4 regions of the Exiguobacterium sp. s40 genome follow, and region 3 is predicted to be linked to each of the others. Evidence: predicted binding sites of a transcription regulator. Region 3 holds the regulator's gene; each other region holds the start of a gene.
The links. Region 3 encodes Rex, which represses fermentation and respiration genes when NADH is low (regulators of the CRP and FNR family bind a similar motif). Its sites were predicted from a motif close to TTGTGAAATATTTCACAA; they were not measured.
Positions count from the first base shown of each region.

Region 1: the regulator Rex is predicted to act here: its motif matches at 1,233-1,250, upstream of KNP02_RS00390 (L-lactate dehydrogenase).
Region 2: the regulator Rex is predicted to act here: its motif matches at 1,227-1,244, upstream of KNP02_RS09285 (formate/nitrite transporter family protein).
Region 4: the regulator Rex is predicted to act here: its motif matches at 768-785, upstream of cydD (thiol reductant ABC exporter subunit CydD).

Region 1 is NZ_JACSLC010000001.1:67,475-69,662, forward strand. Features, by position in the region: gene KNP02_RS00385 (rhomboid family intramembrane serine protease) at 1-6, opposite strand, end outside; gene KNP02_RS00390 (L-lactate dehydrogenase) at 158-1,114, opposite strand; gene KNP02_RS00395 (DUF92 domain-containing protein) at 1,284-2,054, opposite strand; gene KNP02_RS00400 (5-formyltetrahydrofolate cyclo-ligase) at 2,033-2,188, opposite strand, start outside.
Region 2 is NZ_JACSLC010000008.1:96,002-98,189, forward strand. Features, by position in the region: gene KNP02_RS09280 (anaerobic ribonucleoside triphosphate reductase) at 1-132, opposite strand, end outside; gene KNP02_RS09285 (formate/nitrite transporter family protein) at 324-1,166, opposite strand; gene KNP02_RS09290 (50S ribosomal protein L25/general stress protein Ctc) at 1,377-2,036, opposite strand.
Region 3 is NZ_JACSLC010000013.1:68,666-70,853, reverse strand. Features, by position in the region: gene KNP02_RS11735 (ABC-F family ATP-binding cassette domain-containing protein) at 1-497, opposite strand, end outside; gene KNP02_RS11730 (redox-sensing transcriptional repressor Rex) at 647-1,303, shown strand; gene KNP02_RS11725 (twin-arginine translocase TatA/TatE family subunit) at 1,303-1,521, shown strand; gene tatC (twin-arginine translocase subunit TatC) at 1,525-2,188, shown strand, end outside.
Region 4 is NZ_JACSLC010000016.1:28,504-30,691, forward strand. Features, by position in the region: gene KNP02_RS12760 (Crp/Fnr family transcriptional regulator) at 1-688, shown strand, start outside; gene cydD (thiol reductant ABC exporter subunit CydD) at 813-2,188, shown strand, end outside.

The sequences.
Region 1 (2,188 bases), on a different contig from region 3:
TGACATCGATGGTCACCTCCTTCTATACTTTTATTTTAAAGGAAATTATAGTTGGCGACAAAAGAGAGCCTCTATGCAACGTGTCGAGAAGAGCGGATGACAAAAAAACCGTAGCCGCGTTAGCCGGCTACGGTGATGAGCGAAGGATTGCTCGGTTTTACAAGACAGGTTGCATCGTTTTCAAGAGTACTTCTGCCGAATGATGCATCTTTTGTTTTTCTTCTTCTGATAACTCGATTTCCACGACTTGACGGACACCTTGACGGTTGATGATCGCTGGTACACCGATGTGGATGTCGTTCAAACCGTACTCACCGTCCAAGTGCGCGCCGACCGTCAATAACGTGTTCTCGTTGCGAAGCACGGCTTTGACAAGACGAAGGAGACCAAGACCGATGGCGTAGTACGTCGCCCCTTTACGTTCGATGATATGGTAGGCTGCGTCACGAACGTTGACGTAGATATCTTCGAGGTCTTCCCATGTGTACTCGTCATTCTCTTCAAGCAACTGTTCGACCGATTTTCCGTAAATACGGGCGTTGCTCCATGCCGCGAACTCTGTGTCACCATGCTCGCCCATAATGTAAGCGTGGCAGTTACGTGGATCGACGTTGAAGTAATCACCGAGCATGTAGCGAAGACGTGACGTATCGAGTACCGTTCCTGAACCGAACACCCGATGCTTCGGTAATCCTGAATATTTCCAAGCCAAGTGGGTCATGATGTCGACCGGGTTTGAGGCGATGATGATGATGCCATCAAAACCAGATGCCATGATGTCCCCAATCATCGACTTCATGATTTTGGCGTTCTTTTCGACGAGGTCGAGACGTGTTTCACCTGGTTTTTGCGGTGCGCCGGCAGTGATGACGACGATATCTGCTGCACCACAGTCTGTGTAGTCTCCTGCCCAGACGCGCATCGGTGAAGAGGCGAACGAGACACCGTGATTCAAGTCCATTGCTTCCCCTTCAGCCTTCGATTTGTTGATATCGATGATCACAAGTTCCTCACAGAGACTAGCTGTCGTCAATTGGTAAGCAAAGCTGGCACCGACCGCTCCGGCCCCGACGAGCGCGACGCGTGTTACTTTAGCATGATTTAATGTTTCCATATTGATTCTCCACCCTTCGAACAATCTGTTTCATGTTTTTGTTTTGTCTGTTACATAAAGATTGTAACATCATTCACAAATACTCACTACAAGGGAAACCGTTTTCAGTTTGGCAATATTGTGACAATATTCACATTCATTTGAAACATCTTCACTGACTGTACTACCCTCATCGCAGCAAGAGGAAACTAATCGCCGCCGCCGAGGCGATCGCCAAAAAGTTGATGGCGTCATTGCCGAGAAAGCTCCAGCCTGAAACGTAAGTCGTCGGCTCGTGATGATGGACTTTCTTCTCGGTCAGCTTACCGCATACACGACAACGAAACTTGCGTTGAACTGTCGCCCCAAGGAGAGTGTCGACAACGCTTCCGGTCAACCCGAGAACAATCAACAAGCCGGCGAACCGTAAGCTGATATCGATAAATGGCAACGAAGCGACGATAATGACCGTTGCCCCCGCGACCGACATGAACGTCCCGAACGGAGACACCCCGCCACTCGTTCCCGGTTCCACTTCGCGGAACGTCAAAATGGAGCGCGGTTTTTGTTTGGCGAGCACCCCGAACTCGGAGCCCCATGTGTCGCTCGTCGCCGCCGCAATCGAAGCGATGTACGCGAATAACCAGGCATCGTTCGGTGTAAGCAACATGCCGAGCGCCGTCGCCATCCCGATACCACCGTTGGCGAGCACTTGAGCGAAGTCACGAGGTCCCGATTTTTCAACGATTTCATCGACAGGCTCTTTGTCGCGGGAACGGTATTTCGAGGCGAGCGATGACGTCGAAAAGAAGACACCGAGCAAATAGAGCCCGAACCAACCAAATCCGTACCCAATGACCGTACCCGTCACGACCGTCAAGACAGCCCCAGAACGGGTCAGTGAGCGCAGACGATAGCCGGCGAAGGCTACCAGACAAGTTACGAGAAAGATGGCGAGCATAGAACCGTTTCCCTTTCCGTCACGATAAAGTCGACAGGAATGTCGTGTGGCTCGACCGGGATGTCATCGAGCAGTTGGACGTCATAGGCTAACGAGATGGTGACACCTTCATACGTCGCTAAAAAACGGTCGTA
Region 2 (2,188 bases), on a different contig from region 3:
CGACAATTGTTTTGATACTTCTGAGGATAATCGTGCCAATTTTCCAAGTGGTGATTTCCCGTCGACGTTGGCGTTCTCTTGTACGAGGTCCTGATCTGGGAGAACACAGACATCTTCATAAAGCTGGAGCATATTCACTCCGCATCACCTCACTATATATTGATTACAAGCGAGTTAATTACTCGCTTAAGTTCCATATATAGATTATGTCATGTTTTTCTGGGAAGTAGTGAAGTCTAAATTGTGAGCATTAAGTGTGACGTATTCGCAAAAAAATAGCCGAGCCCTCATCTGGACTCGACCATACCTTAATGTGAACCATATCACAACTCTTTAGCAGGCTTTACGATTTTAAATTCGACTTCTTCTTTTTCTTCTGACTCTTGGGCTTCACGCAAGCCTTTCGCGTTCAACCATGTATAAATCGCACCCATGAACAAGGCACCACCAATAATGTTACCGAACGTCGCCGGAATCAAATTGTGGATGGCACCGGCAAAGCTTATCGCCTCAGGATGTGGGACGACAAGAGTAAGCGCGAACAAGACGAAGTTGGCAATGACGTGATCAAACCCTGACGCGAAGAAGACGGCGACGAGGAAAATCATCGAGAAGATTTGAGCGAACTCATTTTTCATTTGTTTTGGTAGGAAGATCGCGAGACAGACCATCCAGTTGCAGAAAATAGCACGGAAGAAAATCTCGACTGTCGTGTGATGCATCTTACTCTCGACGACCGCGAACAGCCAGTTGTCCATCCCAAGTTCTTGGATGACCCCAGTCGGCGCGAGCAGCAAGGCGAACAAAACGCCACCGAGCGCATTCCCGACAAAGCAGAGCAACCAGACGAGCATCGTGTCGCTGAGCGTCGTGTACCCCCGCATCGTCGAGGTTGTGAAGTACATCGTATTCCCGGTGAACAGTTCGGCTCCGCCATAGATGATCATGACGAGGGCGATTCCGAATGAGAATCCTCCGATGAGCGTTGTGAACGGAGAATCGATCAAATACATTCCATTGACGACTTTCAGTGTGAAAATTGAAGCGAATCCGATAAAGATCCCCGCGAGCATTGCTCGTAAAAAGTACTCCATTGGCCGATAATGAATCATTTGCGAAGATGCCTGTGCTTTCTTCCGCAACGATTCGAGTGCATGGATTTCCATTGATGCCATGTCACAAACCCTTCTTTCTGTTTGAATGAAACCATTATAATAAGAACGAACATGTGAAATCATTAACAATATAAGCCCGAAACGAATAAATTGCAATCGCCCCTTCCACATGTTGACACATTTTTCACATCGTAATCGTTTACATTTGTCGGATTTGTGACTAGAAAAAAACGACCCTTCGCAAAGGGCCGTTCGAAATGATTATTCTTTGTTTTCAGAAGTCTCTTCCGACTCTTCCGTTGAAGTTTCTGACGCCTCTTCAGTCGCTTCAACTTCGCCTTCTGTCGCTGTATCAGCTTCAAGGTCTTCGACCGCCACCGGTTCATTCACCGATGCGATTTGAAGATCACCCTCAGATACGATTTCGTAATCTTTGTTCTCTGGAATATCAGCGACAGTGAGCGAGTCACCGATGCCGAGTTCAGAAACATCAAGCTCGATACGCTCCGGAATGTTGGCTGGTGTTGCCGAGACCGTTACTTTATAGATCGTCTGTGCCAAGTAGCTGCCTTCTTTGACGCCTTTCGCGTCGCCGACAAGTGTGACGTCCGCTTCGACTTCTGTCGCTTCGTCCATCTTCACTGCCATAAATTCGACGTGCTTGTATTCGTTCGTGAATGGGTCGACTTCTGTCCCGTGAACGAGTGTATTCACTTTCTTACCATCGATATTGAGTTCGATCAAAGCGTTGTCGCCGTGTTCACGAAGAATCTTACGAAGTGCCATCTCTTCGAATGCGACCGGTGTGCTTTCAACTTTGTAGCCGTAAACGACACCTAACACTTTTCCTTCTTTACGCAAGTTAGCGCGGACCGAACGTGGTCGTAATTCTCGTTTCGTTACTTTAAGCGTGTCTGCCATAATCTTTTCCCCCTACTGGTTTATCGATCATGTCTACATCTTGAGGGTGAGGCAGTGAAAAAGCCACCTCTCAACCTCGATGCGTTGAGTGACATGTGTATATTGTTCCCATAGCCACCTATCCATAAACGTAACAGGAGGTTAAAAAAAGA
Region 3 (2,188 bases):
GTATCGATGCGGCGTTCGAAGTCGTCCGGATAGAAACGCATCCCATGAAGGACGGAGCGGATCGTTGCCTCGTATTGATAGCCGCCGCGGTCTTTGAACGTATGCTGTTCTTCATCGTAAGACGACAGCAGGCGCTCATAGGCGGCCGGGTCGTTCAAAATGCGCTCTGAACCCATGTCTTGCTCCATGCGGCGCAGCGTCTTTTCTTGTTCGATTAAATCGGTGAAGACATTGAGCATCTCATTCCAAATTGTCTCGTTGGATTCGAGTCCTGAATCTTGGGCCAGGTAGCCGATGGTGACGTCTTTTGGCTTCATGATATCGCCCGAGTCGTAGTTGTATTCCCCGGCGATGACTTTGAGCAATGTCGACTTGCCGGCACCGTTACGGCCGACAAGCGCGACGCGTTCGCCTTCTTGAATTTCGAGTTTGACGTTCTCTAAAATCGGCTCGACGCCGAATGATTTCGATAAGTTATTGACTTGCAGTAGGATCAAGTGAAAAAACCCCTTTCTCTCTATTTAGTATACTTTATTTCTTCCCCTTTTCAGGTATATTCGTTGAGTGGTCATGTGAATTCGTTTACAATCAAGGTGTATGAAATTAGATTCGTTTGAAACGCGTCGTAAAAAGGAGGCTCTTTCCGTTGAGTCAAAACGAACCAAAGATTCCGCAAGCGACAGCCAAACGGTTGCCACTATACTATCGGTTTATCCAAAGCCTGCATTCATCAGGAAAACAGCGTGTCTCTTCTGCTGAACTGAGTGAGGCGGTCAAGGTCGATTCGGCCACAATCCGTCGCGATTTCTCGTACTTCGGTGCGCTCGGTAAAAAGGGATATGGCTATAACGTACAGTATCTGTTAGACTTTTTCCGTAAGACACTGAATCAGGACGAGATTACGAACGTCGCCTTAGTCGGGGTTGGTCATCTCGGGACAGCTTTCGTCAACTATAACTTCCTTAAAAACAATAACACACATATCGTCGTCGGGTTCGACGCAGACGAGACAAAAGTCGGCACGACGATGTCCGGTGTCCCGATTCATCACGTCGATGAGATGGAACAGATCATGAAGCAAAACAAGATTGACGTCGCGATTTTGACGGTGCCGTCTGTCTATGCACAGCCTGTCGCGGATGACTTGGTCCGCTTCGGCATCAAAGGCATCTTGAACTTTACACCGGCCAGGCTTACTGTGCCGGACACGGTCCGCGTCCATCATATCGACTTGTCGATCGAACTCCAGTCGCTCATTTACTTTATGCAACACTATCCATCTGCTGAGGGGGTCCATCAATAATGGAATTACTATCATCGTTGCTCGTCGTCGGTATTCCTGGGGGAGCGAGTATCTTCATTATCGCCATCGTCGCGCTTATCATCTTCGGGCCGAAGAAATTGCCTGAATTCGGACGCGCCGCCGGACAAACGCTCCGTGAGTTCAAAAATGCCACGAGTGGCATGATGAACGAGCATGACGAGAAAGACAAGAAAGAAATTGAGAAGAAAGAGCAGTAAGCGATGAGCCATCAACCTGATCAAGAACGGGCACTGTCCGACCACTTGACAGAGCTGCGGAGACGACTGATGCTGTCGGCATTTGTCGTCTTTGCCTTCTTTTTGATTGCTTTGCCGAGTGTCAAATATGTGCTCGCCTATCTCCAGGCCGACCTCGTCGAACGAGGGCTTGAATTGAACGCCTTTGGGGTCGCGGACCCGCTCATGATTTATTTGAACTTGGCGCTCGTCATCGGTCTCGTCGCGGCTGGTCCGTTTCTACTGTATCAACTGTGGGCGTTTGTCGCACCTGGTCTGCATCCGAACGAGCGGAAAGCGACGCTCGCCTATATTCCGATCATCTTTATCTTGTTCCTCGTCGGTTTGGCGTTTGCCTACTATTGGTTGTTCCCGCTCGTCCTCGATATCTCGACGGACCTCGGGCAAGACCTTGGTCTGACGCAAATCATCGGGGCGTCGAACTACTTCACGTTCTTGCTGCAACTGACCATTCCATTCGGACTGTTATTCCAGTTGCCGGTCGTGACGATGTTCTTGACGCGCATCGGTGTCGTGACACCGTACTTCCTGTCATCGATTCGGAAATATGCGTACTTCGCCTTGTTCGTCATCGCGGCCTTCATCACGCCGCCGGATTTGACGTCGCACCTCATGGTGTCGCTGCCGC
Region 4 (2,188 bases), on a different contig from region 3:
GAAACCAAAATGGACGGTGGACGATTTGAGGCAGCTTGATGTGTTCGCTAAATGTGCCACACGAGAGCTCGAGGCGCTGTTGCCGCATGTCTATTGCCGCACGTATCGGAAAGGTCAATTCTTGTTCATAGAGGGGGATCCCCGGGAACGGGTCTATTTCTTGATTAGCGGTTATGTAAAGCTCGAGCGCAACAACGAGACGGCGACCCATCAATATACGGACTACTTGAAACCAAAGCAACTGTTCTCGTATCGTGGCTTGATGACGGAACCGTATTATCAACATTCGGCGGAGGCGTTGACCGATATCGAGGTCATCTATATGCCGACGGACCGATTCGAACAACTCGTCTCTCGGAACGCGTCGATGTTACTCCATATCGTCGGACAGATGAATCGGATTCTCGACTTGCACGAACGACGGGTGCAGGACATCATCACTCCGAGTGCGACCGAACGCGTACTCAACACGATCCATTACTTGATTGAAGACCTCGGGGAACCGGAAGCAGAGGGGGTTCGCGTCCGGTGTCCGTTCACGATGATTGAAATCTCACGCTTATCCGGCACGTCACGGGAGACCGTGTCGAACATCTTATCGCGCTTACGAAAAGAAGAGGTGCTTCACTTCGATGCGCGTGAATTGATGATCGGCCATCCCGAATACTTTGAACAGTCGACCGTATGACGCCACATGATATACGCGGCGTCTTTTGCATGTCTGGCTAAGCGAAGCGTTCGCCATGGTCGTAGGCATCAGTTATAATTAGTGAGAATCCTCACAAAGAAAAGTTTTGGATAGTATAGAAAGGATGAACGCATTGAAACGACTGCAAGCTCTCGCTTTAGCTGAAAAACGCCATATCGTCGGACTCGTCATCGCCGCGGTGATGATCGGATTGTCGATTTTGGCGCAGGCGTATTTAATCGTCGATATCGTCGACCAGGTCTTTTTAAAAAATGCATCGTTTGAAAGCATCATCCCGGCGCTCGGCTGGCTCATTCTCGCCCTCGTCACGCGTGCTTTGTTCGGCTACATGTCAGGACGAATCGGAGCTAGTCTAGCGGAGAAAGCGAAACGGACACTCCGGTTGCAGTTGCTTGACCGTTATACATCGAATCCGATCGAGACGTCACTATCCGGTCAATCCGGTAAAAAGGTGAGCGTGTTCATGGACGCGGTCGATGAAGTCGACGCCTACTTCAGCCAATATTGGCCGCAAGTCATTCAAACGTCGATCATTCCGCTGCTCATTCTCGTCGTCGTCTTCAGCCAACATTGGATCTCGGGCGTCATCATGATGGTGACGGCGCCGTTCATCCCAATCTTTTTCATTATCATCGGGATTGCGACGCAGAAAAAATCCGAACAACAGATGGAGAAGATGAACCAGTTCTCCGGAAAGTTCTTGGACGTGTTGCAAGGATTGACGACGTTGAAACTCTACGGTCGGACCGAGCGTGAGGCGCAAGCGATTGAAAAGAGCAGTCTCGACTTCCGCGACGCGACGATGGTCGTCTTGAAGACGGCGTTCTTGTCGGGTCTCATGCTCGAGTTCATCTCGATGCTCAGCACAGGGGTCGTGGCGCTCGAAGTGGCGCTGCAAATGGTCGTCTGGCAGAACTTGACGTTCTTCTCCGGCTTTTTGATTCTCGTCTTGGCTCCGGAATACTATTTGGCCATCAAAGACCTCGGAGGTGCGTTCCATACCGGACGCGGCAGCATGGGGGCAGCCGACCGCATTTTCGAGGCGCTCGATGCACCGGATGAACGCTTGATCTGGGGCGACCGGACGTTGACGAGCCCGACACCCGACCTTGAGCTCGACGCCGTCTCGTTCGCCTATGAAGGGGGGCGTTTCACGCTCCAGCCTTTAAGCGGCGTAATTCCTGCCGGCGCCCATGTGGCGCTCGTCGGGGCGAGCGGGTCCGGCAAGACGACCGTCTTGAACGTGTTGTCCGGGCTCGTGAAACCGGACAGTGGACGTGTCCTCGTCGACGGAGAACCGCTCGAGACATACACCGATTCGTCATGGTATGACACGATTGGCTACATCTCACAAAATCCGTATTTGTTCGCCGGTACCGTCGCCGATAATATCGCCCTCGGGGAAGCAACGGATGAAGCGAGCCTCCTCGAAGCGGTGCATGCGGCCGGACTGACCGATGTCATCGCCCAATTGCCGAA